Regions from separate parts of the Fructilactobacillus carniphilus genome, predicted to be linked through region 2. Evidence: predicted binding sites of a transcription regulator. Region 2 holds the regulator's gene; the other holds the start of a gene.
What was found. The regulator NrdR, encoded in region 2, represses ribonucleotide reductase genes. The targets are predictions, from matches to a motif close to ACACNATATATNGTGT.

Region 1 (15,807 bases), 270 kb from region 2:
CGACCGCTGCTTGAAAGCTAGTGGCTAAATCTTGTTTATTTAGCGTTTCGCCCACTTGTTCGGCATGATGCACGGTGTTGATGAAAGCACTCTTTAATCCACTAAAGCTAAAGTCAAAGTTATCTTCCTTCACCATGGCCCGCGGAAAATCAAAGGTATCCTGTCCACTCTGAGCCCATTGATCAACCGTGGGACCAGCGGGGTAGTTAATGCCTAAAACCCGGCCAATCTTATCGTAGGTTTCACCCGCCGCGTCATCCCGGGTTTCGCCGATAATCTGAAACTCGCCTTCTTTAGGCATCCACACCAACTCCGTGTGCCCACCAGAAACCACCAACGCTAACGCTGGAAATTGAATCGGGGTTACAAAGTTGGTGGCATAAATGTGGCCAGCCAAATGATTAACCGGGATTAACGGTAAATTGTGCGCCCAGGCCACCGCCTTGGCAGCCGTAATCCCGACCAGTAAGGAACCCACCAAACCAGGTCCATATGTAATGGCAACGCCCGTCAGATCTGCATAAGTAACTTGGGCCGTTTGCAGCGCCTTTTTTAGGCAAATGGTAATTTGTTCAATGTGATGCCGGCTAGCGACTTCGGGAACAACTCCGCCAAACCGCTGGTGACTTTTAATCTGGGTGGCCACCACGTTACTCAGAATTTCATTGCCACTCTTAATGACCGCCACGCTGGTTTCATCACAACTCGTTTCAAACGCCAGGATTAAACTTGTTTCTTCTTCCACTTTTTTCACCACTTTTTCGTTGCCTACCGGCCAAAGTTGCTGGCCGCTAAATAGTTCCGTTGATCTAAATGCAACTGGTAGTTAACCGCTGCTTCCCCGTCATCGTAATAATTAGGCTCTTCTTCTACCAAGACAAACCCTAAATCGCGCACCAAACTTTGCGAACGATCGTTACTCTTCCGACAGGTAAACACGACCCGGCGTAATTCCATCTCCCGCGCCCGTTCGATAATGGTCGTCACCAGAAAATAGCCGAGCCCGCGTTTTTGAAACCCCGGAAGAATCGCTAGGTTTTCAATGTGACAACAACTTTTTTTCCGAGAAATCACGATGCAGATAAAACCGACTAACTCATCGGCATGACGCAAAATCAGATAAAAGCGATCGTTCTGATTTTTTAACCCCGCCTTAAAGCGTTTAGGTCCCCATTTGACCTTGCTCCCATACGCAGCCTGATCCACCTTCACAATGTCCGGCAAATCAGTCATGGAACCCTTCCCGAGGAAATATTTCATCCCACTAATTTCCACAATCCGGTTTTTAAATTCCAGTGCTTCGGTAATCCGTTGTTCCTTGCGGTCGTTAATGTTTTGGCGGTACCACTCTTTAAACTTGTTCAACATAGTTGGTCGATCCTTCTCCTGGGTGTTTGTCCTGCCATTCTGCTTCGGCCTGCGTCAAGCGGAGGTAGTGTGGCACCACTTGGTCGATGTTGGCAACGGGCGTTAAGCGTTCCCCGTACAGACCTAATTGCCCGGCCTGAGGCAGATTATCCATTCCCGTCACCGTATGGGCCCGCTTGCCCAACCGTGCTTGAAGTTGCGGTAAAAAGTGGGCAACGTCTTCGCCCACAAACGTAATCGGTTCGTGCAAAGCCGCTAATTGATCGAGCCAAGCAGCAATTTCCACGTGTTGTTCGGGTAAAACCGAGCGGGGTCCGGTCTTCTTAATCCGGTAGCAACCAGAGAAAACGATGTCGTTTCGGGCATCAAACAACGGTACCACCAGTTGCTGCTCCGTCGTAACGTTTAAGGCCAACGTTTGCAAACTCGAAACGGTCACTAAATCAATGTTCAAGGTTGTCGCTAAAACCTTCCCAATCGTCACGGCCACCCGTAATCCGGTATAAGACCCTGGTCCCACGGCAATCACCACGCGTTCTAAATCCGCCGGTGTCAAGTTGGCCAACTTAACCAACCGCGCTACTTCATCCATGGCGTACGCCGCATGTTTGCGCTGGGTCGTGATTGTAGTCGTTGCAAGAACTTGCTCTCCGTCGACTACGGCCACCGAGAGCGGTCGATTCGACGTATCAATTGCTAGCGTTTTCATGCATCCGCCTTCTTTGGTTTAATCTTTGCCCACTTAATTTGGGCCGTCGCCCGCACCTGGTCCGCCGCCATAATTTGGTGGACCGTAACGGGGTGTGCTTCATCTCGATCCAAGAATTGGGCCTGACTAACCACTTCATCCCCGTACCGCACCTCATCAGCATACTTAATGCTAAAGTCCGTCGGCAGGTAATCCCGCAGGAAGTCAAAGTCCAGAGTGTTGGTAATCCAGCCCACGTAGTGAGTGTTGCTAACGTGACCGTTAAAGTCAATGTCAGTAAACAACACGGGATAAGTCATCGTTTGATCCGGTTCCCCACTCAGATTAGGAATCTTGGTCAAGCGTGGCAAGCGTTTGACGTGTTCGCTTCCAAAGGGTTCGGTTAACGCCGGATTAATTTTGACCATTTTTCTCGTCTGCAAATCCATCATGACCCACAGACTTTCCACATCAACCAACAGGTTATCAGCCTGGTCATACACCCGGTACAAACGACGGGCAAAGTAGTTGGTATGAGAAGCCGCTTGGGTTTCAATCCGCACTCGTTCGTTAGCCCGAGGCAACCGATGGATGTGTAAATCCTGTTGCACCACAATCCAGGTCACCCCGGTTGCCTGCACATCACTCACTCCCACGGAAAGTTCAACCGATTCATCTTCTGAGACCTGAATAAAGCTATCAATCAGACACTGGAGGGTGATTTTCCCGTGAATTTCGGTTTGAAAATTGGCAATTTTGTATCTTTCTGAAAAAACTGAAGCTGGCATTAACTCTTCTCCTCTTGATCAAGCTGGTGAAAACGATTGTAGACGGTCTGACGAACCAGACGGTTAGCCTTTGCCACCTGCTTAATGGCTTGATTGGGCTTTAACCCAGTTTGAATTAGTTGTTCGACTTGGTTTTCAATCGGAACTGTTTCCGTAACCGCTGCCGTGGTGGCTAATGGTTGGGGATCCGGATTGCCACCAACTAAGATGACAAATTCACCGCGAATCTGATTGTCTGTCGCCCAGTCAAGTAGCTCTGGGAGCGTTCCCCGCACGTATTCCTCGTGCTTTTTGGTTAGTTCCCGTCCTAGTGCCGCCGGCCGGTTACCCAAAACTTGCACCATGTTTTTTAGGGTCTGTTTCAACCGATGTGGGGCCTCATAAAAAATCAGCGTTACGGTTTCGTTCTGTAATTCGGTTAGTTCCGCTCGTTGTTCCTTCGGCTTCCGCTGTAAAAAGCCGTAAAACAAAAACGGCTGTGGAGCTAACCCAGAGGCAATTAAACTGGTTAAGCCGGCGGTCGATCCCGGCAAACTCACCACGGGGACGTGGGCCTGAATGCAGGCTACCACCAGTTCGTGACCTGGATCACTAATCGATGGCATCCCTGCGTCGCTAACTTGGGCAATCGTGTTCCCATCCTCTAACATCCTCACAAGCTCTGGAATCCGACTGGCCGTGTTGTGTTCGTGAAAACTAATTTGTTTCGTTTTAATTTCAAAGTGATTCAGTAATTTTTGCGTGTTCCGGGTATCCTCGGCCGCAATCACATCCGCAGTTTGTAGCACCTTTAGCGCCCGCAACGTAATGTCATCCAGATTCCCAATCGGGGTTGGAACCAGATACAGAATGCCCGTTTGGCGGGGCGCAAAACTACTTTGGGCATAAATCGTCATAATTACCGTTCTCCGTAAATAATGTCAGTACAAAAGATGCAGCTTTCGTTCGCTTCCCGGCGTTTGCCGTAGTACTGGTTACAAATGTGATAACCCTGATTATAGAGTTTTTCGAGGTTCTTTTTAGATTGGGATAACTCCCGCACGCCCTGATGCTTTTTTTCCGCGGCCCCTAAGAGCTCGCGCAGGTGTTCATTTTCGATTCGTAATTCCGAATTTTCCTCCAAAACTGCGGCCACCTTGGTGCGTAGCGTCGTAATTTTGGTCAGCATTTGCTCAAACTGCGTAGAAAGGTCATCCATGCCCTCATCTACATTTTTGGTTGACAATCCCTTCATCCCTCTCATTCGCTAGTTATGGACTGCAAACATTTTAACGTCAGCACTTCTAAGCTGCCCTGAAACCCTACGTTCACTCTTTGCAACTGAGACGTTGCCAGTATGTCATTAATCATACTGACAATTTGGTGATCTGACAATTGGTCAGCCGTTGATTTAAGCAAATCATAAATATCACCAAATGCCAGTTGCTCTGGAGCGCGGTTCCTAAATTTGACGTTAAATACATCCTTGAAAATTAAACACATCATTGTAATTGTCACGTTTTGACTAAAGCGGTCCTTAATCAAGGGCATTAAGTTCGTCTGGACTAACGGAAAGGCTCGCACATCACCCTTGCTAATCCAGGTAAACCAGCCTTCAATTTGTTGCTTCATCTTACTGAGCCACTGCTCCGCAATCAGCTGATCCAACTCGGTGGTGGAGTTCGTGATTTGCAGGGCCAAGTTAATCTCCGTCTTGCTCAAATCCCGCTCCGCCAAATAACTTTGTAAGGCTGCTTGTTTAATTTGCGGGAATTCCACTAACTGGGTCCGTGACCGAATCGTCGGCAAAATGTGGTGGTAATCGGTGGTCAACAAAAAGGCCGTTACCGTCGCCAGCGGTTCTTCAATCACCTTCAGTAGACTGTTAGCCGCTCCGACCGTCATCGTGTCGGCGGCATCAATGATAAAGACCTTCTGATTGCCTTCGACCGCACTCTTAGAAAACTCCCGTTTCAACGCCCGCACCTGCTCAATCTTAATTGATTGGCCGTCCGGTTCAATCACTAAAACGTCTGGATGTTCATCGTTCGCAATCCGCAGGCACTCGTTACATGCTCCACAGGGAAATCCTTCCTTAGTGGGATGTAAGCAAAACAGTGCCATCGTAGTAACCTTGGCGACCGCTAATTTACCATCCCCAGCACTACCTGAGAATAAATACGCATGACTCAGGTCACCCGCTTGCACTACTTGGACAAAGTGCTGAATCAGATCGGGTTGTTTGGCGTTCACGTCCGCTAGTAAGTGCTGTGCTGCCGTGGTTTCCATCGGCTAGAACCGGAAAAAGTCTTCAATCGGCAGCACCATGACCGTGGCTCCCCCAACTTCAACTTCGACCGGGTAAGCCGTGTCGTTAATGCTCCCCACCAGGTTAATGGGTGGCGTTACGTACTGATCCCGCGCCTGACAAGAGTGCTTAATTAAATCGAGTAACTCTGGGACCCGTTCGTCATTGATTCCCACCATGTACGTCACGTTTTTAGCCCGCAAAAAACCACCCTTTGTGGGTAGTTGTGTGGCAATGATTTTGTGTTCGTTTAACTGGGCTTGCAATTTACCGGCATCTTTTTCTTGAATAATCGCTAGGACTAATTTCATGTGTAATGACCTCCTCTGGGCTTACTTCAAGTGTTGCGTAATAATGGCGAGTACCTGGTTAGTTACAGTTGTTACTGATTGGGTCGCATCCACCCGCACAATTCGTTCGGGATGCGCTTGAGAAAGACGTTCGTAAGCATCATGGACTCGGACGTAAAAATCACGCTGCTCACGATCTAACCGGTTAGTGGACTGTTCATCGCGGTGTTCAATCCGTTCCAAACCCACCGCAACCGGAACCGCAAAGTAAATGGTTAAATCAGGGAGCACGCCGTTCGTGGCAAACTGATTTAACTCCAGCACTTCCTGTTCACCTAACTGCCGTCCGGCCCCTTGATAGGCCACCGAGCTATCGACATAGCGATCACAAAGGACCACTTGTTCTTGTGCTAGCGCGGGCAACACCGTCTGTTCCAGGTGCTGGCGTCGCGCCGCCGCAAAGAGGAGTGCTTCCGTGCGGTCATCCATGGCCTCGTTTTGTTCATCTACAATTAAATTCCGGATTTTTTCTGCGATCGGATCGCCCCCGGGTTCGCGAGTAACCACCAATTGCTTCCCCAACTGGGGTTGCAATCGGTCTACAACCTGGTTTAAGACGGTGGTTTTTCCAGCGCCGTCGTTTCCTTCAAACGTGATAAAGTGCCCGCTCATTCAGTCATCATTCCCCTTATTTTCTGTTTCGATTGTACTGTAATTTGACCAAATTGTCTATTTCCCGCCCCGGTCCGAAAATGCAAAAAAGACCGCCAACGCGGTCTTTTTCCCAGTTTAATTATTCAGCACTTAAACTAACTACCGGATCCACCTTAGCAGCTTTACGAGCTGGTAAGAGAGCGGCTAGTAAACAAATGACGACAGAAACTACGAGGCCAAAGATGGCGTTCCCCACCGAGATTTGCATGATGTTGTATTGAATCCCACCTTGCGACAAGGAGTTCGCCCCCCATTCGACTAGGTAAGCCAGAATAATGGCAAGCACCGCCGAGAAGAAGCCGAGGAACACTGATTCAAAAATAAACAGTTTCCGGATGTTCCCCTTCGAAAAACCAAGCGCCCGGAGAATTCCAATTTCCTTGGTCCGTTCGGCCACACTGATGTAGAGCACCACAATGATCATGATGGCAGATACCAAGAGTGAGATGGCCGCAATTGAAGTTAAAACAGCTACCGCCAGGTTCACGTAGGTGTTTAACGTGGAGACAATAGAACCAGCTCCCGTAATCTGGAAGGCCGGTTTGTTGCCGTTCATGATGGCCTTAATCCGATCTTGAACTGGTTGCACGTTTTGCACCCCTCCAGTGATGTCCACCGCAAGGTAGTTCGGTCCAAACGGAATGTTGTTAGCTCGGTACATCGACTGTAACGTTCCGTAGGTCACGGCATCCGGTAAGCTGTTCCCATCCGTAATCCCACTGATGGTTACTTCCTTTTGCATAATCTGTGGTGTCTGCGTTTGATCGTCAGAAGCACTCAGATAGAAAGTTGCCTTCGTTCCCAAGGCCTGGTTCGGGTGGTCATGGTTAATCTGTTTGGCTTCCTTTTTACTAATCAAAATTTCATTGGCCCGCGGAGCCCGACCGTACTTAATGTTGGACTTGCGCAAGGTGTTATCAAAGGTTTGCACGAGGGTCAACGGAATTGTTTGGTCGCCACTCTTTAACCGTGCACTCCCGGCAGCAAAGTAACCGGGTGACACTTTTTTAACGCCTGAAACCTTTTTCAAACGATTAACGTCACTTTGCTTCAACATAGTTTCCTTAGGCGTCGGATTGTCACTTTCCACGTTTTTAGCCACTTGAATCGTGTTCGGATTAATTTGGGAATAAATTTCGTGGTTAATGTACCCCTTGGTCCCGTTTCCGAGTCCCAGCATTACAATCACACTAAAGATTCCGATGGCGGCGCCAAACATGATCAACAGGTTCCGCTTCAAGTTATAGCGGAAGTGTTGCCAAGCCATCCCAGCCATCGACTTCATGCTAGCTACTTTATCCCGGAACGGTTTTTGTTGCTCGTCAACCGGATAAGCCGGTTTTAAAACCCGGTCATCGTCAATCAACCCGTTGGCCAGATGCACAATCCGAGTTCCGTAATCAGCCACTATTTGGGAGTGGGTTACAGCAATCACGAGTTTCCCGTCTTCTGCGATTTGATTTAGTAACCGCAAAATTTCGTCGGTATTTTGGGCATCCAACGCTCCCGTTGGTTCATCAGCAATGATGATGTCTGGGTCAGAAGCCAACGCCCGCGCAATCGAAACCCGTTGCTTTTGCCCACCTGATAATTGGTTCGGGTACTTGTTCTTATGTTCGGACAGTCCCACCTGATCTAATAATTCATCCGCACGTTTCACCTGTTCATGGTGTGACAGGTTCGTCATCTCTAACGAAACCATGACGTTGGCCCGAATCGTCAGGTGGCTAACTAGGTTAAAACTTTGGAACACAAACCCAATCGTACTCCGGCGGTATTGGTCCAGTTCCTTCGGCGTATCATGTTTCAACGATTTCCCGTTCAGTAACACGTCGCCGGTATACTGGCTGTCTAACCCCGCAATGATGTTCATTAACGTGGTCTTTCCACCACCGGATTCTCCCAGAATCGAAACGAATTCGCCTCGTTCGAAGTCCAGGTTAATCCCGTTTAAAACGTGAAATTCCTGATGATCCACTTGATAAGACTTGTGGATATCCTGTAGTTGTAAATAGGCCATCTAGTTCTCCTTTAGTCTAATAATCATTATTAGTTTAGTTGATAGTATACACCATATAGCATCCGTTGTAAGCCCTTTTTAATCCATTAATTAAAAAAGAGGTCCCTACTCCAAAGTAGTTTCCCCTTTTACGAATCGTACACGCTTGACTGAATGTGATCGTTTTTAATCTTCCGGAGTCGGGCTTGGCGGTACATAAATTCAAATTTTTGCTTGGCTAATTCGGTTTGGGCCTTCACCTGCGGATCAACATCCGCCACGGCTGCTTCTGTTTGTTGGGCCTGGTCCCAATCCTGTTTTAACAGGTTCAACGACTGGAGTAGCTCTTCATCGTACTCCTTTTCGAAGTTCTTGGGCTTAAAAAAGTTAAACATCCTAACCTCACATTTCCGTTCGTCCTTCCACCGCCCGAAACAGGGTCATTTCATCGGCGTACTCAATGTCACTTCCCACGGCCAGTCCCCGGGCTAAGCGGGTCACCTTTAATCCGGCCGGTTTTAACAAGCGCGCCAAGTACATCGCCGTGGCGTCCCCTTCCGGCGTGGCGTTTGTAGCAATAATCACTTCTTTGATGGTCTCGTTTTGTTGCAACCGTTTAATTAAAGAGCTGATGTTAATGTCATCAGGACCCTTGCCCTCCATTGGCGACAGTACTCCGTGTAACACGTGGTACAGCCCGTGGTAATCCTTCATCTTTTCCATGGTGGCAATGTCTTTGGGTTGCTCTACCACCAACACTTGGGATTGATCACGCAGAGGATCACTGCAGATTTCACACGGATCGGTTTCCGTGATATTACCGCACACGGAACAGAAGGTTAATTTTTCCTTCGTATCATTTAAAGCTTGGGCAAACTGCTGCACCTCATCCTTGGGCATATCAATCGTATAAAATGCCAACCGGGTGGCCGTTTTTTCCCCGATTCCAGGCAGGTGCATGAAACCATCAATGAGCTTAGCCACTGGTTCTGGATACTGCATGCTGATTTCCTCTTTACTATTAAAGTCCGGGGATGTTCATTCCCTGGGTGAATTGTCCCATCTTGTTCTTCGTGGTTTCGTCAATTTGTTCCAATGCGTCGTTCACGGCTGCAATCGTCAAATCAGAAATCATGTCCGGATCATCGGGATCCAATGCTTCTTTTTTAATTTGTAAATCCTTCATCTTCCGGTCCCCGGTAAAAGTAGCAACCACTAAGTCATCGGGAGCTTTACCCGTGAATTCTTGTTGGTCAATTTCTGCTTGTTGGGCACTCATCTTGCGTTGCATGTCTTGTGCTTGCTTCATTAACTTACCCATGTTCATTCCGTTCATTGCCATTGTAATTTCTCCTTTAAATTATAAATTAATCATCTTCAACGTTCACTAACTCATCGCCAAAGAGTTCTTTGGCGCGACGGACGTTCTTTGGTTCTTCCGTCGTTGGTTCAGATTGTTCCGCTGGTTGCTCAGCTGTTTCTGATTGCGCTCCACGCGGATGCTGCTGTAGGTACTCCTGCCGGAGCGTCGGCCATTCTTCTTTCGGCACAAAAAAGACTTTAGGAACCTGACCCAGCAACTGTTCTAAGCCTTGCTCAAGCGCTGTCATTAGTTGTTCATCACTTCCGGCTTTTTGGTATAAAAAGCCGTAGTCAAAGGCAATCACGACGCCCGCATCACTGGCCGCTACCGGTCGGGCCACGTGTAATACGGCCCGCTGGGTAACGCTCAGTAACTGTAACAACGCGCCCCAGTTGCTACGATATTGTTCCAAGGCCGGCTTAGTCGCCGCATCCAAGATGCCAAAGATGCCATTTACATCGGGCTTAGGAGCCTTGGGACTATTCGGAACCGCCCGTTTAACAGATGACGCTTGCTCCGATGCTGGCGTCGCAGGGGCTGGCTGTTGCTGTAACGTCTGCAGTTGCTGTTGTAACTGGGCCACTCGCTCTTCTAGCTGCTGGTATCCGGCAGGAGGCGCAGCTTCTGCCGGAGGTGCCGGCGTCGTTGGTTGCGCTTCTGCATCCGCCAACCGAACGGTTAAAATGTCCAGATAGAGGTCCGGATGATAGGTAAACCGCAGCTGTTGTTGCACCTCGTTCATAATCTCTACGAACTGGTAGATTTTGCGCCGGTCGACTTCCTGCGCAATCTTTTGGAAGTTATCGCCCAGCAGGCCTAACTCGTCAGCCGTTACCAGGGCTTCATTTTGTTGGTACAGCAACAAGTTTTGGCAGTAATCCACCAGGTCTTCAATAAACTGACTGGCGTCTTTGCCATCCGCTAAAGTGGCTTCTACGACCTGGAGTCCACTGCTCACGTCCCCCGCTAGTACAGCTTCAAAGTAGCGCTGGAGCTCATCACGGGCAACGCTCCCCGTCACTTGGAGGGCACTGTCATAAGTCAACTGCTCCGGATCATACGAAAGAGCTTGATCCAGAATACTCAAGGCATCCCGCATTCCCCCTTCGGCGCTCTTAGCAATGATTTTCACCGCGCGGTCATCGAATTGAACCTTTTTACTCTCCAAAATCTTTGTGAGCTGTTCCTCGATGTCCGTCGCACTAATGCGTTTGAAATCAAAGCGCTGCAACCGGGACAGGATGGTTGCCGGAATCTTATGGGGTTCCGTCGTGGCCAGGATAAAGATCACGTGGGTCGGCGGTTCCTCCAGGGTTTTTAACAACGCGTTAAAGGCTCCGGTCGACAACATGTGCACTTCGTCAATGATGTAAACCTTATACGTTGCCTCCGTGGGGGCATACTTGGCCTTATCACGGATGTTACGAATCTCTTCGACCCCGTTATTAGAGGCCGCGTCAATTTCAATCACATCGTTTAAAGCACCCTGATTGATGGCGACGCAGGTTTCACACTCGTTACACGGCTCTCCGTCTTTTAAATGCTGACAGTTAACCGCCTTAGCCAAAATCTTCGCAGTTGAAGTTTTCCCCGTTCCACGGGGTCCACTAAACAGATAAGCGTGACTAATCTGATCGGTTATCAAAGCGTTTTTTAACGTCTTCGTAATGACCCGTTGCCCCACGATTTCATCAAAGCGTTGGGGCCGCCAGACCCGGTATAAAGCTTGATAACTCATGTCACCCTTCCTTTCTTCTGGAACGCCACCTGCTAACATTATAGCGAGAATGCCGCCGAATTACCACGATTCTAATTGATGCATTCGCATCCGTTTTTACCATAATTATTGTAAAAAAAATCTCCTAGCCAAATTGGCTAGGAGTTTATTTGCTAACAACAAGAAGCACAGGACAAAAAATACTTAGTGCTGCTTCCTTCCGGACCTGACACGGTTCGTAAGTCTGCCCTTGCTTCAAGGCCTTACGGCAGTTACTATCATAACTTAACCCCGGCTACTTGTCCAGCCCTTGCTTTCGTTTTTTCCGGCGCTGGCGTTTGTCGCGAAAAAAAGCCTGCATCACGGCCCCAGCTTCCACAGCCCGGCAGCCGGTCACTAGTTCCACTTGGTGATTTTGGCGTTCGTCCGTCAGAGCTTGGTACAAACTTTCCCCCGCCCCGGCTTTCGGATTAGCTGCCCCGTAAACCACCCGGTCAACCCGGGCGTTCACAATTGCTCCGGCGCACATCAGGCAGGGTTCAATCGTGACGTACAAAGTACAGCCGGTTAGCCGCCAACTTTGCACCGCTAGACAAGCCTCCTCAATCGCAATCAGTTCCGCGTGCTGGGTGGCTAACTTCGTATGTTCGCGCAGGTTATGGCCGGTTCCAATGACTTGGTGGTCCTTGACAATCACGGCTCCAATGGGAATTTCGCCGATTTGGGCCGCAAAGCGCGCTTCCGCCAGTGCCTGGCCCATGTAGCGTTCGTCCTCCGTCATCATGAGTGCTGCACGCTCGCTAAGACGTAGTAACCCTTATCGCGTTTGATGACTTCCGCGTTCCCAAAGGTTGCCTGCATCAAGCGCTTGGCTGACGGTGCCCCTTGTTTCTTTTGTAACACCACCAACAGTCGGCCGTTGGGACGCAAATGAGTGGCAGCCCCGGTAATCATGGCGTCCACCACGTCTTTGCCAGCCCGAACCGGGGGATTCGTGACCACGGCGGCAAATTGCTGCTCGCCTACCCCCGCATACACGTCTGAAGTCGCAACGGTAACGTTGCTAATCCCGTTGACCGCGGCGTTGCGTTCTGCGAGCGCCAGCGCTCGTTGGTTCACATCCACTAACTCAAACTGACGGTCTGGATATTCTTTAGCTAAAAACAACCCAATCGGACCGTAACCACAACCTAAGTCTAAGATTGGACCGGCAGGTAGATCAGTAAGGTTCACGTTCTCAATCAAAACCCGGGAGCCGTAGTCCACGGTTCGTTTAGAAAACACTCCGTTGTCTGAAATGAAATGGAGGGTCTGCCCCTCGATTGTAAAATCCCATTCTTTTTCGTCGTGAATCACATCCGGATTCGGTGTATAATAAAAGTCGCTCACAAAAATCACATCCCTTAATTTAATTAATCATGCTAAAATTTTGTTTCACATACCACATGTAGTGTGTTTCTCAATCGAGTGACACAACATGTGGTGTTTTTTTGGTTGAAAGAATCCATTTTCGTAGTAGAATCAGAATATAGTCAAACGAAAGAAGGAGTCCATTATGAACCAGATTACCGTTTACACTAAAAACAACTGCATCCAATGCAAAATGACCAAGCGTTTTTTAACCGAACACAACGTGGATTTTACTGAAAAGAACACCAGTGAAAACCCAGCCTTAATTCCCTACTTAAAGGAGCAAGGTTTTCAAGCCGTTCCCGTGGTGGAATCAGAAGTATTAGAGGCTTTTGGTGGTTTTCGGCCCGACCAACTGAAACGCTTAGTTGAACAATTAGCAACTGTATAAACCACCACTTTCATTATACACATTAAGGGGAATCAGTATATGTCGCTCAAAGACCACACGGATGCCAGTTACTTTCGCTTAAACAACGAAATTAACATTCCGACCAAGGACGGCCGTATCCGGCTCGATAAAGATCAAGAGGCGCTCGAAGCTTTCTTAGCAGAAAACGTCGCACCTAACCTCATGCAATTTAACTCGTTACAAGAACGCTTTGACTACCTAATCGACCACGATTACGTAGAAGAAGCGTTTTTAAAACAATATTCTTTGACGTTCATTGAAAAACTTTACGACTACTTAAACAGTCAGGATTTCCACTTCCATTCCTTTATGGCTGCTTACAAGTTTTACGCTCAGTATGCTTTAAAGACGGATGACGGTAATCAATACCTCGAACGTTACATCGATCGGACGGCAATGAACGCCCTCTACCTGGCGAACGGCGATCAGGAACTGGCTCTCGCTTTAGCAGACGAATTAATTCATCAACGCTTCCAACCAGCTACCCCGACCTTCTTAAACGCCGGGAAAAAGCGCCGGGGCGAATTCGTCTCCTGTTTTTTAATCCAATCCACTGATGACATGAACAGCATTGGTCGGACGATTAACTCGGCTCTCCAGCTCTCCAAAATTGGGGGCGGGGTCGGCATTAACCTCAACAACCTGCGGGCCGCTGGCGATCCCATCAAACACATCCAGGGAGCCGCTAGTGGTGTGATGCCGGTCATGAAACTGTTGGAAGATAGCTTTAGCTACTCGAACCAACTAGGTCAACGACAAGGAGCCGGAGTCGTGTACCTGAGCGTCTTTCACCCAGACATCATCGACTTTCTGGCCGTGAAAAAGGAAAACGCGGACGAAAAAATTCGGGTTAATACCCTGTCTTTAGGGGTGACCGTCCCCGATAAGTTCTACGAACTGGCTGCCGAAAACAAGGACATGGCCCTATTTAGCCCCTACGACGTCGAACAAGAATACGGCGTGCCGTTCTCCTACGTGGACATCACTAAGGAATACGACAACCTGGTCAATAATGACAACATTAAAAAGAAGTACATTAAGGCGCGGGACCTGGAAACTGAGATTGGTAAGTTGCAACAAGAATCTGGTTATCCCTACATCATTAACATTGACACGGCTAACCGCGAGAACCCCATCGACGGCAAAATCATCATGAGTAACCTGTGTTCTGAAATCATGCAGGTCCAAACGCCGTCCATCATTAACGACGAACAACAGTACGAAAAACTCGGAACCGACGTCTCCTGTAACTTGGGTTCCACAAACGTTGTGAACCTGATGCAGTCCCCGGACTTTGGTAAATCAATTGAAGCCATGGTCCGGGCCCTCACATTTGTGACGGACATCAGTAACATCAACACCGTGCCCTCGATTCGCCACGGTAATGACCTCAGCCACTCGATTGGGCTGGGAGCGATGGGCTTACATTCCTACTTTGCCCTCCACCACATGTACTACGGTTCCCCCGAATCAATCGAGTTTACCAGCATCTACTTCATGCTCTTAAACTACTGGAGTTTAGTCGCTTCTAACCGGTTAGCTCGCGAACGAGGCAAAACCTTCCACAACTTTGAGAAGAGTAAGTATGCTGACGGCAGTTACTTTGATAAGTACACCCAACAAGATTGGGGACCCACTTCTGACCGGGTTAAAGAATTATTTAAGGATACTTTTATTCCGAGTCCAGCAGACTGGGAAGAACTGAAACTGGCCGTAATGCGGGATGGCTTGTACCACCAAAACCGCTTGGCCGTCGCCCCCAACGGATCGACGTCCTACATTGGGGATGCCACCGCTAGTTTGGCGCCCATCGTGAGCCGAATTGAGGAACGGCAGGAAGCGAAGATTGGAACCATCTTCTATCCCGCTCCCTACCTGTCTAACGACACCATCAAGTACTACGAATCGGCCTACGACGTTGACATGCGCAAGGAAATCGACATTTACGCGGCAGCTCAACAACACGTTGACCAAAGCCTTAGTATGACCATGTTCATGCGGTCCACGATTCCGGAAGGCATGTACGAGTGGAAAACCGGACGGGACGAAAAAATGTCGACCCGGGATCTCACGATTCTGCGGAACTACGCCCACCACAAGGGAATTAAGTCGATTTACTACGTCCGGACGTTTACCGATAACAACGATACCATCGGGGCCAACGAGTGTGAAAGCTGTGTAATTTAGGAGGGGAAAAGTTCATGGATTTAAACAAAGTACTAACCGGAAAATGGGACGGTAATTACGACGCCATCAACTGGAACGAGGTTTCCGACGAGATTGATAAGGCGACCTGGCACAAACTAACGGAACAGTTCTGGCTCGATACGCGGGTGCCGGTGTCAAACGACTTAAAGGATTGGCGCGAATTAGACGACGACCACAAGTGGTTGGTCGGGCACGTCTTTGGGGGCTTAACCCTTTTAGATACGCTCCAATCCCAAGACGGAATGGCGGCCCTACGCCTTAACGCCAAGACCCAGCATGAAATTGCGGTGTTAAATAACATCCAGTTCATGGAATCGGTCCACGCCAAGAGTTACTCCACCATTTTCTCAACCCTGAATACCCCGAAGGAAATTACCGAGATCTTTGCATGGAGTGACTCAGAAGAGTTCCTGCAAAACAAGACGAAACGCATCTATACCCTCTACCACGACGATGAAAGTCCCTTGAAAAAGAAGATTTCCAGCGTCTTCTTGGAAACCTTCCTCTTTTACTCCGGTTTCTTTACGCCGCTCTGGTACCTAGGTCACAACCAGTTAACCAAC
Region 2 (15,807 bases):
TGGTCGCAGCGGTCATTCTCTTTTTCTTAGATAATTCGGTTGTGGCTGTGATTGTGGCGCTCACTTTGCTTTATTTAACGGGAATCCAACTGCGCCCGTTCTTTACCTTTTTTGCTAATAACGTGTTTACTCGTCTCTACCCGGTTCAGACCTCGGATCAGGTACGTAATTTTCGGCAATTTTGGCAATGGCTCTTGGTAATCGAACTAGTACTGGAAGTGGTGGTCTTGTTACTTGGAAAAGCACCGATCAGTGCCGCTTTCATCAGTATGGTAAGTGGTTCAGTCATTATTTGGTGGTTAATGACACGCTTCGTTCGTAAAAGTCAGGAACAGGAAGGAAACAATTACAGGAAGGAAACAATTAAATGAGAATTCGCAAAAAAAAGTGGGCCTTGCCCTACATGCAGGACCATCCAGATTTTGCTGTGTTAGAACCTGAACGTTACGTGGGTCAGTGGGCTAGTCGCTTTGCTAATCCCCAAGCACCCATTCACATGGAAATTGGTTCAGGAAAAGGTCAATTTATCATTGGCATGGCCCAAAAACATCCAGATGTTAACTACATTGGTATCGATTTAGAAGATTCAGTGTTAGCGATGGCTGTTAAAAAAGCTGTTAACTCAGGATTAAAAAACGTCCAGTTGATTTTAACCAATGGTGGGGACGTAGCGGACCTATTTGAAAAGGGTGAAGTACAACAATTGTATTTAAATTTTTCTGACCCTTGGCCGAAAAAACGTCACACTAAGCGGAGACTGACTTCGCCTAACTTTTTAGCCAGTTACCAACGAATTTTACCTGCTAACGCACCGTTGGAATTTAAAACCGATAATCGCGGTCTGTTTGAGTACTCCTTGGTTAGTTTGAATAATTTTGGATTACAGTTTGAACGGGTTAACCTAGATTTACACCACGGGAATGCCGAAGAATTAAACGAAAACGTGGAAACGGAATACGAGGAAAAGTTCAAAGAAAAAGGCCCCATCTATAAGATTAGGGCCCGATTTCCGGATTAATTAATTTGATCTGAGAGAGGTTTAATGCGGTATAGTTCCTGTTCATCTGGATTGTAGAGAAATGAGTATGATTCCTTTAAACCAGTTTCTTGATTGATAAAACTAACCCCACACTCATATTCCAAGCCGGCGTGATTATCAAAATCAATCCAGTAACCACTAAAATCTTGGTCGCCAAATTCAGCAGCAATTGCTTCGGTTAATCCGTCTTGAATGGCGATTTGTTGAGCTCGTCTGCGTTTCTTAGTGAAAACGTAGGCAGCGGTCCCAACTAATGAGAGCAAGGTGGTGGGAACTAGATATTTATGCTTAGCCATTTTTAAAATCCTTTCTTTTGCTTTTATCCTTTTAATTATATAACATTTTAATTGTTCACGGGTTATAATCATCAAAAATTAAATAGGAGTATTTATTATGGAAGAATTACCAATCATGAATCAAACGCAACTTGAAGCTCACCTCCAGGATGGTAAGTACATCCTCTTTTTTACCGCTGGTTGGTGTCCAGACTGTAATTTTATTAAACCGTTCATGCCTCTCATTGAAAAGAACTTTCCTGAATACACCTTTATTAAGGTTGATCGGGATGATAACATCGATTTATGTAAAGAATTAGACGTGTTTGGAATTCCTAGCTTCATCGCTTACGATCATGGCACTGAAATTGGCCGGCTCGTTAACAAAGCTAGAAAAACCCAAGCTGAAGTTGAAACGTTCATTAAAAGTTTACCAGCAAAATAAACAGGAGTAAAAGAACATGATTGCAAGTTATAACCCCGCACAAATTGGTGACGTTCTGGTAGTTGTTTTGGGACCTGATAATGGTCCCCAACAGGTTGACCAACGTGATCAAATCGTTGAAATTAAAGATCAAAATGGAAATGTAATTGGCTATAATTTTTTTGCAGCTCAAGCACTTTTGCCAGAATTAGCTGACCAAAATGGGCAGGTTGATTTGACACCAGAAGAGGTACAACAGCTTAACCAACAATTGCAAGCAGCTGGTTTTGAAGCAAATTTACCAGAAACGGAAACTTCGAAATTTATCGTGGGTTACGTCAAAGAAATGAAAGAACACCCCAAATCATCACACTTGCACATCACTACAACTGAAGTTGAAGCCGGACGGACGTTACAAATTGTGAGTGGTTCTCCGAACATGCAGGAGGGAATTAAGGTGGTCGTGGCTGAAGTTGGAGCTATGATGCCAGATGGTTTAATGATTTGGCCCAGCACCTTAAAAGACGTTGAAAGTGATGGCATGATTTGTTCGGGACGAGAATTACGGATTCCAAATGCACCAGATAAACCCGGAGCATTGATTCTCCCGGATGGATACGAGGTTGGGCAACCATTTGATTTTAAACAAGCGCAAACCCTTTTTTAGCGAATAGTCTCTATTCGCTTTTTTGTACTAAAAAAGGAGAATGAAAGGGAATGACAATGAATCATTACGATGGTCCCGCTTTTTTTCGGAAGTTTTATGTAGAACGGAAAAGTCTTGGGATTAAAGCTCCTATTTTTGATCCCAATAATTCTGAACGTTCCGATTGGTCTGCACCAGTAATCAGACAGCAGGAACGGGCAATCACAACCAAATCTGCTGGAACTTCTAAAATTGATCAATCTAAAAAAAAGAAGCAGACGGTGTCTCAACTGCAAACCGAGCGCCAGCAGCAGTCGCATCCAGCTAACCTAGTGGAAAAGACACGCGCCTTTCAGCCCCAGTTTGTGCCTGATAAGGCTGCTTTTTACAGTTCTCAACGAACTGAGTTTAATCGGAATTACCAACGGGCGATTACGGCGCTAGAATCAAATCCTGAAGATTTGATTTTATTGGCAACTGCTCAGGGAGAAGATTCGATTGCTGAGCCAGAGATTGCCATTTCGACAGTTACCGAGCCAGCTCAATCAACCTCCACCACGTTGATGGTTACTGAACAACCAAACAACGAAGCTGCAACATCCTCATCAGTTGATTCACAAAATGAAAACAAAAATGAAAACACTGTGGATAACTATCAATCAAGAGCTGTTAAACTTGATCATAGCAAGGGATTAGGTCATTCATTAGCAGATATTTTGCAGGCCGAACGGGGACAGGCCGACCACTTAAGTTTATTTGAAAGGGACAATGTTCCTCAGATGAAACCAGCATCACAAGCAACGACAGCTGCGGGAAAAGATTCTGGAATTTCAACTGAAGTTACATCTAAAACAGCGGCTGCTCATTCCGAACCAGAACCGCTAGGTAAGCTAGACCAGCAACCGGAAACTAGTGCCAGTGCTTCAGAATCATTAGAACAATCAGATTCGTTATCCACTAGCACGATGATGACCACTGACGATCAAACTGTTTCTGATGAACAAATGGGATACCACTTTCCGCAATTAGAGCTATTAAAGCCATCAGTCCAGGTCGATGAAGCCGACTTAGATAACTGGATTGCTGATCAAGCCGAAAAACTCGATGATACTTTGCAGGCCTTTAACGTTGATGGTCATGTGGTTGATTGGACAAATGGTCCGACGGTTACTCAATTTCAAGTCAAGCTGGCACTGGGAGTTAAAGTTAGTAAGGTTACCAACCTGAATGATGATTTGAAACTAGCCTTAGCAGCAAAAGACATTCGGATTGAAGCACCCATTCCAGGACGCTCCACGGTAGGAATTGAAATTCCGAACCCGAAGCCACATCCGGTCATGTTACGGGAAATTTTAGCGGATCAGCATTTTCAAACGGACACGGTCAAAACCGAAATTGCTATGGGGATGAACATCGAAGGACAACCGGTGATGGCTGATTTGAAAAAGATGCCGCACGCCTTGATTGCCGGGGCCACTGGTTCAGGGAAAAGTGTCTTTATTAATAGTTTGTTGTTATCGTTGCTGTACCATGCCACCCCCCGCGATTTGCGGATGATTTTAATTGATCCGAAAGCCGTCGAATTGGCTCCCTACAATGAAATTCCGCACTTGCTGGCTCCAGTAATTTCGCAACCGCAAGAGGCTGCAGCCGCTTTAAAATGGGTTACAGAGGAAATGGATCGCCGTTACGAACGACTAACGGCCGCTGGGGTTAGAAACATTGAGCAGTATAATCGGCAAGCACAAAAGACAGACCATGCTGCCGATCGGTTACCATATATCTTGGTTGTAATCGACGAATTGGCCGATTTGATGATGACATCTGCCAACGAGGTTCAGGATTACATTGTCCGAATTACTCAAAAAGCCCGGGCCGCCGGAATTCATTTGGTGGTGGCCACGCAGCGTCCTAGTGTAGACATTGTGACGGGAACCATTAAAAATAACATTCCGACCCGAGTGGCTTTTATGGTTTCTAGTCAAGTTGATTCCCGCACAATTATTGATCAAGCTGGCGCTGAACGCTTGTTAGGGAAGGGTGATATGTTGTATCTTGGTAATGGTGCAAATAAACCAGAACGACTACAAGGGGCGTTTGTAACCAGTGAGGAAGTTGAAAAGGTGACCGATTTCGTTCGAACGCAGGGACCAGCTCACTATGAGTTTCAACCAGCTGGCCTCTTAAAGAGTGCTAATCAAGCCGCCACCCATGATGAACTATGGAATTCGGTTTTAGAGTACATTGCTGGAGAAGAGAATGTGTCAACCTCGAAATTGCAACGAGTCTTTTCGATTGGGTATAACCGTGCCGCTAGTATCATTGACGACCTAGAACAGCATAATTTTATTTCTGGGCAACAGGGATCCAAGCCGCGAGAAATTTATCTAACTAAAGAGCAGTATGCACAACTTAACCTCTAACTAACAACATAGAAGGGAACCAGTTTAAAAATTATGACAGAAGCAGAACCAAAGTTAACCAAGGAGTTAACTTATTACTTTGTGGGGATTAAGGGAACCGGAATGAGTGCAATGGCCCTCGTAGTGAAGGACATGGGTTTTCAGGTTGAAGGATCAGACATTGACAAATATACTTTTACCCAAAAGGGGTTAGAAGATGCCGGCATTCCGATTCACTCCTTTAATCCAGATAACATTAAACCGGGCATGGCATTGGTCGTCGGGAATGCGTTTAAGGATGATCAACCAGAGGTCTTACGAGCCAAAGAATTAGGCCTACCGATTTACCGCTACCCTGAATTTTTAGGTCAATTAATTAAGGGGTATACCAGCATCGCAGTTTGTGGTGCGCACGGAAAAACCAGCACGACGGGATTGTTAGCCCACGTGTTGAGTGGAATTGCTCCAACTGATTATTTAATCGGAGATGGATCAGGGAATGCGGTTCCCGATGCTCGTTTTTTTGTTTATGAAGCAGACGAATACCGACGCCATTTTATGCCAACTTACCCTGACTATGCCATTATGACTAACATTGATTTTGATCATCCAGATTACTATACCGGAATTGATGATGTGTTTGATGCCTTTCAAACTTTTGCTAGTCACGTTAAAAAGGGCATTTTTGCGTGGGGGGATGATCCCTATTTACGTAAGTTGAAAGTAGATGTTCCTGTTTACTACTATGGAACGGGAGAAAATGATGATTTTCGTGCCCTTGATGTAAAACGGACGACTACCGGTTCAACCTTTAACGTTGTCTTTCGAGGTCGGGACTTAGGTCGCTTTGAAATTCCCCTATTTGGGGAGCATAACGTGTTAAACGCACTCGCTGTAATCGCAGTTTCTTACTTTGAAGAGGTTGATTTAGCGGAAATTCGCCGCGAATTGATGACTTTCAAGGGGGTTAAACGGCGGTTTGCCCAGGTGAAGGTGAACGACATGACCATTATTGATGACTACGCCCACCATCCTTCAGAGATTCGGGCTACTTTAGACGCTGCTCGACAAGAATATCCCAATAAAAAGATTGTGGTGGTTTTTCAACCACACACCTTTAGTCGGACCATTGCGTACCTGGATGACTTTGCTGACACGTTGGGAAAAGCGGATCAAGTGTACGTCACCAAGATTTATGGCTCCCCTCGCGAAAAATCTGGTGATGTCTCTAGCCAGGACTTAGTTGATAAGATTCCTGGTAGTGCTCTGATTACTGAAGACAATATGTCACCACTTTTGGACTTTCATGATGACGTCGTAATCTTTATGGGAGCGGGAGACATCCAGAAGTACGAACGTACTTACGAAGATTTACTGAGTCATTTGAGTAAAAAGGTTAATTAGCAAAAAAGCATGGCGGGTAGTCATGCTTTTTTTCGCATAATTAATCAGGTAAAATGAAGTTAAAATAACGGAGGAAGTTTAGATGGGTGTCAAAAAGATATTATTAATTGACGGCAATTCCTTATTTTATAAGGCTTTTTTTGCTCTCTATCAATCGTTAGACCGCTTTACTAATCAAGAGGGACTCCATACGAATGCATTGTATGGATTTAACCGGATGTTAAATGACATGTTAGCTCGAGTGCAACCTGATGCAGTCTTAGCGGCGTTTGATGCTGGTCAAACTACCTTTCGGACTAAAATGTATGACGAGTACAAGGGTGGCCGGGATAAAATGCCGGAAGAATTGCGAGAACAGTTTCCGTATGTGATGGATTTATTGAAGGCTCGCGGCATTAAGACCTACGAACTCGATAACTTTGAAGCTGATGATATCATCGGGACCACTGCCAAACAGGCGGAAGCAGCTGGATATGAGGTAACGGTTGTGACCGGCGATCGGGATTTAACCCAACTTTGTTCGAAACAAACCACTGTAAAAGTTTCAAAAAAGGGAGTTAGTGACATCGAAGCTTACACTCCTGAGTACGTGGAAGCAACGATGGGAATTAAGCCTGCTCAAATTGTGGATGTGAAAGGGTTGCAAGGAGATACCTCTGATAATTATCCGGGAGTAGAAAAGGTTGGACCCAAAACGGCGCTTAAATTAGTGAAGCAGTTTGGGACGATTGAGAACCTGTATCAACACCTAGACGAGGTTTCTGGAAAAAAATTAAAGGAACACCTGGTACAGGACCAAAAACAAGCCTTTTTATCTAAGGAACTAGCAACCATTAAGCGCGATGCGCCCCTCACGGTGGGCTTATCCGACATGAAATATTTGGGTGATCAAGAACCAGCACTGCAAGATTTTTACCAAAAAATGAACTTTCGCAGTTTCTTAACGGAAGCTGGAACAGAAAAAACAGTAACTACAGAACTGCCGAAGGTAGAATACACGATTTTGACCGCTGAAAATGCAGTGGAATTAGATCAGTTTACTACCGAAATTGCGGTTAACGTGGAAATGTTGACGGCTAATTATCACGTGGCGGATCAAGTCGGATTGGTACTAGGGACTCCAGAGAACTGGTACGTAACAAATGACATTGACTTAGTGGAAAATGAGCACGTTAAACGATTGTTAGAGAGTACTACCGTCAAAAAGAACGTTTTTGATAATAAAGCGCAACGTGTCGCTTTGCAGCGGGATGGAGTTCGATTACAAAACGTTGACTTTGATATGTTGCTGGTCTCGTATTTGTTAAATACCTTGAATAACGCTGATGATGTGGGCGAGGTGGCCCTGCAACACGATTATCAAGGAGTTTTGCCAGATCAAGATGTCTATGGGAAAGGTAAAAGTCTCAAGTTACCGGAGTTACCCGCATTTTATGCCCATTTGGTGCGCAAAGCGTTAGCGATTAGTTCATTAAAGGACCAAATGTTGACGGGACTAACGGAACACCAACAGTCCAATTTATACCGGGAAATGGAACTGCCGTTATCGGAAGTACTAGCACAGATGGAAATTACCGGAATTAAGGTTGATCCAGAGCGTCTAGATGAGTTAAAGAGTAAGTTTCAAGAACGAGTTTCGGAATTACAGCAGGGTATTTATCAGGACGCCGGTCAGGAATTTAACATTGGGTCTCCGAAGCAGCTGGGAGAAATTCTGTTTGAAAAACTCAAGCTCCCGGTAATTAAAAAGACCAAGACCGGTTATTCAACCTCGGTCGACGTGTTAGAAAAATTAGCTCCCGAACATCCCATCATCGAAAAGATTTTAGCCTACCGGCAGTTAACCAAGTTAATTTCCACCTATATTGATGGGATTAAGAGCGATATCCTTAGTGATCAAAAGGTGCACACTCGTTACCTGCAAACATTAACCCAGACGGGACGGTTGTCTTCGGTTGATCCCAACTTACAAAACATTCCGGTGCGGACGGAAGAAGGACGTAAAATTCGTGAAGCCTTTGTTCCATCTCATCCGGACTGGGTCTTATTCTCTTCCGATTACTCCCAAATCGAGTTGCGGGTGTTGGCCGCCATTTCCGGTGACCAGAACATGAAAGCAGCCTTTGCTAGTGACGAAGATATCCATGCGGTCACTGCCCGTCGCATTTTTGAACTAGGCGAAACGGAGACCGTAGACGCAAACCTAAGACGGCAAGCCAAAGCGGTTAACTTTGGGATTGTGTATGGAATTAGTTCGTACGGATTGGCTCATAACACCGGAATTTCTAATCCGGAAGCCAAGCGTTTTATCGATAAGTACTTTCATGAATATCCGGGAGTAAAGGAGTACATGGATAACAGCGTGGCGTTTGCTAAACAGCATGGATATGTCGAAACAATTTCGAAACGGCGCCGTTACATCCCGGAAATTACATCCCGGAGTTTTCACCAACGCCAGTTTGCAGAACGAATCGCGATGAATTCTCCCATTCAAGGAAGCGCGGCCGATATCATTAAAGCGGCCATGATTCGCATGAATCACGTGTTGGCAACGGAAGGATTACAGGCACGGATGTTGCTGCAAATTCATGATGAGTTAATTTTGGAAGCACCCCAAACAGAAGTTGCAACGTTAGCTAAAATTGTGCCGGAGGTCATGGATTCGATTATGAAAACGGATCCGTTGCTCCAAAAAGCGGCCGTTAATTTTGACGTTCCGTTAAAAGTGGAGAGTCATTCCGGTGACAATTGGTATAATATAAAAAAATAAAACGAATGTAGGTGGAAAAATGCCTGAATTACCAGAAGTAGAAACCGTCCGTTCCGGACTAACTAAATTAGTGCAAGGCGCAACAATTGAATCCGTTGAAGTCTTGTACCCGAAAATGATTAATATCCCTGCTGCTGATTTTGAAAAGGAGCTTGCGGGTAAACAAATTATTCGGATTGACCGCCGGGGAAAGTATTTATTATTTCGACTCAGTGATGATTTAACCCTGGTTTCGCACTTGCGGATGGAAGGAAAATACGAAGTTGAGCCAGAGGGATCGCCACGACCTAAACATACCAATATCGTTTTTCATCTCAACGATGGCCGCGAGTTGTGGTACAAGGATACTCGGATGTTTGGAAAAATGGCGCTCGTAAAGGATGACGAGGTCATGAATTTATCAGGATTAAATAAAATTGGTCCCGAACCAACGGATGCTGACTTAAGTTTTACGTATCTTAAAGAACGACTGCATAAATCCCATCGAAAAATCAAGGCCTTCTTACTGGATCAATCCCAAGTCGCAGGTCTCGGTAACATTTATTGTGACGAGGTGCTGTGGATGTCTAAAATTCATCCAGAGCAAATGACTAACTATGTTAGTGATGCAGAGATTGAAACGCTTCGGCAAAACATTATTAAAGAAATTGCTGCTGCCATTAAAGGGCATGGAACCACGGTGCACTCGTATTCGAACGCCTTTGGTGAAGCCGGCGAATTTCAAAATCAACTACAGGCTTATGGTCGGAAAGGTGAACCGTGCCGACGATGTGGAACACCCATGGAAAAAATTAAAGTGGCTCAACGGGGAACGACCTTCTGTCCCCAGTGCCAAGTGGTTCATGGTGATTTAAGTGACTAGAATAATTGGATTGACGGGCGGCATTGCCACCGGTAAATCAACGGCAGCTGCTTATTTGCGGGAACAAGGGTTTCCGGTTTTGGATTTAGATCAACTGACGCATGAGTTAGAGGACTACGATCATGATGTGATTCAACAAATTACGGCCATTTTTGGCTCAGCAGTACAAACGGACGGACAGATTGATCGCCAAAAATTGGGTCGCGTTGTTTTTAATAATCCGCACCAGTTAAAACAACTAGTTCGGATTATTAATCCGGCCCTATTAAAGGTCATCACGGAAACAACGGCTTCTGACTGGTTGATTCTGGATGCCCCGACCTTGTTTGAAAACGGGTTTACCAGTTACGTAGATTTAATTTTAATGGTGACCTGTGACCCCCTGGTCCAGATGCAGCGGCTAATTGCGCGGGATCAGGTTTCGATTAGTTGGGCTAGTCGATTAATCGGGGCCCAGTGGTCACAACAAACTAAGGCTGCTTTAGCCGATCAGGTCGTTGACAGTACCTACGGCAAACAGCAACTTTGTCGAGAACTCCAGCGTTTTATTGAGAATCTGAGGTGAAATAATGAAGTGTCCAAGGTGTCACCAAGCTTCGTCTAAAGTGATTGATAGTCGTCCCCTAGATGGGGGAACAGAAATTAGGCGGCGGCGAGAATGTGAGCACTGTGGTTATCGGTTTACCACGTTTGAAACAATTGAAGCTACTCCGTTACTGGTTATTAAGAAGAACGGTGACCGGGAAGAATTTAGTACTGATAAATTACTCCGAGGGATTATTCGTTCGTGTGAAAAACGGCCGGTGTCGATGGCGCAAATGAATGAGATCGTTAATCAGACCAAACAGAACATCGAAAATCAAGATACCGGCAGTCATGAAGTTTCTAGTAAAGCAATTGGGGAATCCGTTATGAACGGTCTTAAAGATGTGGATGAGATTGCGTACATTCGGTTTGCCAGTGTGTACCGTCAATTTAAAGACATGAATGAATTTTATGCTAAAATGCAAGAATTAATGGGAAATGAGACAGCTTCATCATCAGAAAGTGATCATGATGACAAATAATCAGCATTCAATTGATCCGCAAAGTAAGTTTCAGGTTCTACGAGCACATGAATTGACCACAGAACAGCGAATGAGCCTGGATCGTTTGTATTTACCAATGATTGGTAACGATGCATATGCGTTGGTTAACTTACTGTGGCACCAACCGCAACAATTTCAGGGTCATTTTAGTTTGATGAGTACGTTACAAATTGATGCAGAAGCACTATACCAGGCTCGGCTAAAGCTAGAGGGAGCAGGGTTATTGCAGGTGTATACAGACCAAACCCAGTTTCATTACCGGTTGGTGGATCCACTGACGCCGGTGGTCTTTTTCGAAAATGACACGTTAAGTCAATTTTTGTTGGAAATGGTAGGCGAAAATCAATTTGTAGAACTAACGCAGCAATTGTTACCGACTCCGGTTGATGTAAGCAATTTTGATGATCAGACCCACAGCTTTTGGCAGGTTTTTGCGACGCAACCAACAACTGGTGCTCCGTTAGTCAAAGCAGCTCAGCAGCGGTCCCAGATTTCTGAATCAACCACGGTAAAATCAGATTTGCCCACCGTTGATCTCCAGTTAATGCTTAGTATCTTACAGAGTTCGTTTGTTAATTTAGCGGATGTAAAAAAGAATCAGCCTTTGTTTGCGGTAACTAAACAGCTTTATGGAGTAGAGGAAACGGAGATGGCTCGGGTAGTTGAACAAGCTACTAATCTCACTACCAATCGCTTTGACAAGCAGAAGTTTCAGTTACTAATGGCGAGAAAATATCAGTCGACGCCAGCCACTCAGCCAGAACCGCAGACAACGACTAATCATGCTGATAACGCTAACGTTAGTTTTACTAGTCAAGAACGCGAGCTACTCCAAGTAGCTGAAACTACCGCGCCGGTTCCTTTTTTAAGTGCTATCAAACAAGAAAAAGGTGGGTATGCGACAGCTGCCGAAGAGCGATCGTTACGCCAATTGTTGGAACAAAACGTTTTACCCAGTGCGGTAGTCAACATGCTCATTTACTTATTGCTGGTCGATCGGGAAAATCCGACACTGAATAAAAATTTGTTAGATACGATTGCCAATGACTGGGCTCAGCGTCACATTCAAACCGCAGCTCAGGCGCTGACAGAAATTAAGCAACGTGAACAACGAATAACGAAGCAGCGCACCAAGCGAACGAAGCAAAAACAACAAACGGTAAAAGAAACCTTGCCAGAATGGGCTTATCAAGCTGATCATCAACGGTCGACGAAGCAGGCTTCGGCCTCTAATCGAAAATTAATTAAAGAAAAACTAGCAAAATTACGGAATAATCAATCAGAGGGGAGTGAATAGAAATGAAAAACGTGGGGAAGGGGTTGAAAACTTCCATGCAAAACCACCATTTGACCGAACAGTACCAAAAACTGTTGCAATCCGTGTATGCTGACCCGGATGTGCAGGAATTTGTCCGGGAGCACCAAGCTGAATTGGCTCCCCAAGCGGTGCAAAAATCGGCGTCGAAGCTCTATGAATTTGTGAATGAGAAAAAGAAAATGGCAGCGGGACAGACTACTTTTGCCCCCGGATATGCGCCGCAACTAGTGGTAAACGATCATTTAATCGAGGTTGCCTACCAACCGACCAAAGACTTTTTACGACGGCAACGCAACCAACGGATGAAGAATAACTTTGTAACTGTGGGAATGACCCCTGAAATCAAACGGGTTAACTTTGAAGATTATGAGCCGACTCCCGATCAAGAAGAGGTCATTATTGATTTAATTAACTTCATTGAAAATTATGAACAGGATTCGCAGAAACACCAAAAGGCGTTGTATTTATACGGACCATTTGGGGTGGGAAAAACCTTTGTGATGGCTGCGATGGCGCACCGGCTCTCTGATCATGGCGTCAAAACCATGTTGGTGCACTTCCCATCGTTTGCAGTGGAACTAAAAAACGCGATTGGTGACAATACGTTTAAATCGAAGGTTGATCAAGTTAAAAAAATGCCGGTTTTGATTATTGATGATATCGGAGCAGATTCGATGTCTGCTTGGATTCGGGATGATGTGTTGGGTGTGATCTTGGAATACCGGATGCAAAATCAACTACCCACGTTTTTCACTTCTAACTTCTCTATGGATGAGTTAGCCAAGGAACATTTGGCAGTTACCGCCCGCAATGAAGCAGAGCCACTCAAGGCGCAACGATTAATGGAACGAATTAAATTCTTAGCTCGTCCGGTTTATTTGAATGGCAATAATTTAAGAAATTAAGTTCTTGCGCTTGACACTGGTTCATTTGGTGATTAGACTACTAGATAAGGATATGGGTTAGGCCTAAATTCACAGAGAGAGTAGTTCAATTCTGGAAGCTACTTGTTGGCAGGTTTAACTTACCACCTTACTTAAAACAATGTGAATAAATGTGGTTAACAGAGATATCCGATTTTCGGATAATTTGGGTGGAACCGCGTCGAGACGACGCCCCTTGGTATTTTTACCAGGGGGCTTTTTATTTAGGAGGAATGAAAATGGCACAAATTACGTTTGAATTTCCAGACGGACGCAACCAAGCGTTTGATAGTGGAATTACGATTGCCGAGATTGCTAAATCAATCTCAGTTAGCTTAGCCAAAAAAACCATTGCCGGAAAGGTTGATGGTCAACTAGTGGACGTCCAAGCTCCGTTAACGGCTGGTGGGAAGTTAGAAATTATTACGGCTGATTCAGAAGCTGGTTTAACTGTTTTACGCCAAAGTGCAGCTGAACTACTGGCAGCAGTAGTAAAACGAGAATTTCCCGGAGTTCGACTGGGTCGCTTAGCTGCTGATGAAGACGGCTTTTACGTTGATACGGAAAAAGATGAACGTCAAATCAGTGCTGATGAACTAGATGGCTTAGCTGATAAGATGCAACGGGTCATCAAGGACAACGCTTCCGTTAAACGAGTAACCTTAAGCAAGGATGACGCTTTAAACGAAGTTAGCGGTGATCGGTACCAGACCGAATTGATTAAGGAACTTGATAGTGGCGAAGTTCCTTTCTATGAAATTGGTGGTCAATTAGTCTACGCTCAAGTTGTTGCAGCTCCTAGTCTTAAGGACTTAAAGCACTTTAAACTGTTATCCGTAGCTGGAGCTTACTGGGAAGGCAAGTCATCTAACCCCATGCTACAACGGTTATACGGAACGGCCTTTTACAAAGCTGCTGACTTAGAAGCAGACTTAAAGAAACGGCAAGAAGCACGGGAACGGGATCACCGGGTGATTGGAAATAACTTGGACTTGTTCTTCGTTGATCCAAAGGTTGGAGCGGGATTACCATATTGGATGCCAAACGGGGCTACGATTCGGCGGACGATTGAACGTTACATCGTCGACAAGGAAGTTGCTAACGGTTATCAACACGTTTACACTCCAGTCCTTGCTAACTTGGATCTGTACAAGCAGTCTGGTCACTGGGAACACTATCGTGATGACATGTTCCCACCAATGAAAATGGACGACGATGAAATGTTGGAATTACGTCCGATGAACTGTCCTTCTCACATTCAAATTTACAACCACCACATCCGTTCCTACCGGGAATTACCACTCCGGATTGCAGAACTAGGAATGATGCACCGTTACGAAAAATCGGGAGCCCTCAGTGGATTACAACGGGTTCGGGAAATGACGCTTAACGATGGTCACACGTTCGTTGCTCCGGATCAAATCCAAGATGAATTTAAGAAGATCCTGAACTTAATGATGGAAGTTTACCATGACTTTGACATCGACAACTACACGTTCCGGCTTAGTTACCGTGACCCAGAAAACACGGAAAAATACTTTGACGATGACGAAATGTGGAACAAGGCGCAAACGATGTTGAAAGGTGCCATGGATGAATTAGGGTTAGACTACGTCGAAGCCGAAGGGGAAGCAGCCTTCTACGGTCCTAAACTGGACGTACAAACGAAGACGGCCCTTGGTAATGAAGAAACGTTGTCAACGATTCAACTGGACTTCATGCTACCTGAACGGTTTGATTTACACTACGTGGGTGAAGACGGTCAAGAACACCGTCCCGTTATGATTCACCGTGGTTTAGTTTCAACGATGGAACGGTTCACAGCCTACCTAATTGAAATGTACAAAGGAGCTTTCCCAACCTGGTTAGCACCAAAACAAGTGCAGATCATTCCAGTTAGTGATGAAAAACACGGTCAATACGCGCGCCAAATCAACGAAAAACTGCAAGCCATGCACATCCGGTCGGCAGTGGACGAACGTTCTGAAAAGATGGGTTACTTAATTCGGGATGCGCAGACGCATAAAATTCCGTACACGATTGTGGTTGGTGACGATGAAGTTAACAACGACACGATCTCAGTTCGTAAGTACGGAGAAGATGACAGTCGGGAATTATCAATGGATGACTTCACGGTTGAAATCATGAAAGATATCGCTAGTTATTCACGTGATGAGACTAAAGATGATCAAGCAAAAGAAAAGGTTGACAAGTAATTATAGCCTTGATATGATTAAATGGTTAAAAGCAGAGGCTTCCCGCTTCTCGCCTTAGGGACAAATGGTCGCTGGGCTAATCGGATGCAATTCTATGGGGTTCCCCATAGAAAAAGGCGGGAGCTCAGTTGAGTTCCTGCCTTTTTTCTGCTTTGAAATTTACTTGGAGGTGAATCACCATAGCAAAAAGAGATCAAATGGTCAACGATGGAATTAAAGCTCGTGAAATGATGGTTATTGATGATCAAGGAAACAAACTTGGGTTGAAATCAAAGGCGGAAGCAATGCAAATTGCTGAAGATGCGAACTTGGACTTAGTCTTAGTCGCACCAAACGCTAAGCCAGCGGTTGCTAAAATTCTTGATTACGGGAAGTACCGGTTCAATCGACAAAAGAAAGAACGTGAAGCTCGTAAGAAGCAAAAAACGGTAAGCGTGAAG

Region 1: nrdH (glutaredoxin-like protein NrdH) is a predicted target of NrdR. The motif match lies at 12,685-12,700, and genes of this name have one in related genera.

Annotation. Positions count from the first base shown of each region.
Region 1 covers NZ_CP097121.1:845,069-860,875, forward strand. Annotated here, with positions in the region: gene tsaD (tRNA (adenosine(37)-N6)-threonylcarbamoyltransferase complex transferase subunit TsaD) at 1-745, opposite strand, end outside; gene M3M37_RS04300 (GNAT family N-acetyltransferase) at 769-1,368, opposite strand; gene tsaB (tRNA (adenosine(37)-N6)-threonylcarbamoyltransferase complex dimerization subunit type 1 TsaB) at 1,352-2,077, opposite strand; gene M3M37_RS04310 (acyl-[acyl-carrier-protein] thioesterase) at 2,074-2,844, opposite strand; gene rsmI (16S rRNA (cytidine(1402)-2'-O)-methyltransferase) at 2,844-3,740, opposite strand; gene M3M37_RS04320 (DNA replication initiation control protein YabA) at 3,743-4,069, opposite strand; gene holB (DNA polymerase III subunit delta') at 4,084-5,112, opposite strand; gene M3M37_RS04330 (cyclic-di-AMP receptor) at 5,116-5,442, opposite strand; gene tmk (dTMP kinase) at 5,464-6,093, opposite strand; gene M3M37_RS04340 (ABC transporter ATP-binding protein/permease) at 6,215-8,155, opposite strand; gene M3M37_RS04345 (YaaL family protein) at 8,284-8,529, opposite strand; gene recR (recombination mediator RecR) at 8,537-9,136, opposite strand; gene M3M37_RS04355 (YbaB/EbfC family nucleoid-associated protein) at 9,156-9,476, opposite strand; gene dnaX (DNA polymerase III subunit gamma/tau) at 9,502-11,235, opposite strand; RNA gene ffs (signal recognition particle sRNA small type) at 11,383-11,481, opposite strand; gene tadA (tRNA adenosine(34) deaminase TadA) at 11,510-11,998, opposite strand; gene M3M37_RS04375 (class I SAM-dependent methyltransferase) at 11,995-12,603, opposite strand; gene nrdH (glutaredoxin-like protein NrdH) at 12,770-13,015, shown strand; gene nrdE (class 1b ribonucleoside-diphosphate reductase subunit alpha) at 13,055-15,223, shown strand; partial or broken gene nrdF (class 1b ribonucleoside-diphosphate reductase subunit beta) at 15,238-15,807, shown strand, end outside.
Region 2 covers NZ_CP097121.1:571,061-586,867, reverse strand. Annotated here, with positions in the region: gene M3M37_RS03030 (ABC transporter permease) at 1-371, shown strand, start outside; gene trmB (tRNA (guanosine(46)-N7)-methyltransferase TrmB) at 368-1,018, shown strand; gene M3M37_RS03020 (hypothetical protein) at 1,015-1,335, opposite strand; gene M3M37_RS03015 (thioredoxin family protein) at 1,433-1,759, shown strand; gene ytpR (YtpR family tRNA-binding protein) at 1,776-2,405, shown strand; gene M3M37_RS03005 (DNA translocase FtsK) at 2,456-4,807, shown strand; gene murC (UDP-N-acetylmuramate--L-alanine ligase) at 4,841-6,190, shown strand; gene polA (DNA polymerase I) at 6,273-8,960, shown strand; gene mutM (DNA-formamidopyrimidine glycosylase) at 8,980-9,822, shown strand; gene coaE (dephospho-CoA kinase) at 9,815-10,387, shown strand; gene nrdR (transcriptional regulator NrdR) at 10,392-10,889, shown strand; gene M3M37_RS02975 (DnaD domain protein) at 10,876-12,207, shown strand; gene dnaI (primosomal protein DnaI) at 12,210-13,133, shown strand; gene thrS (threonine--tRNA ligase) at 13,391-15,367, shown strand; gene infC (translation initiation factor IF-3) at 15,565-15,807, shown strand, end outside.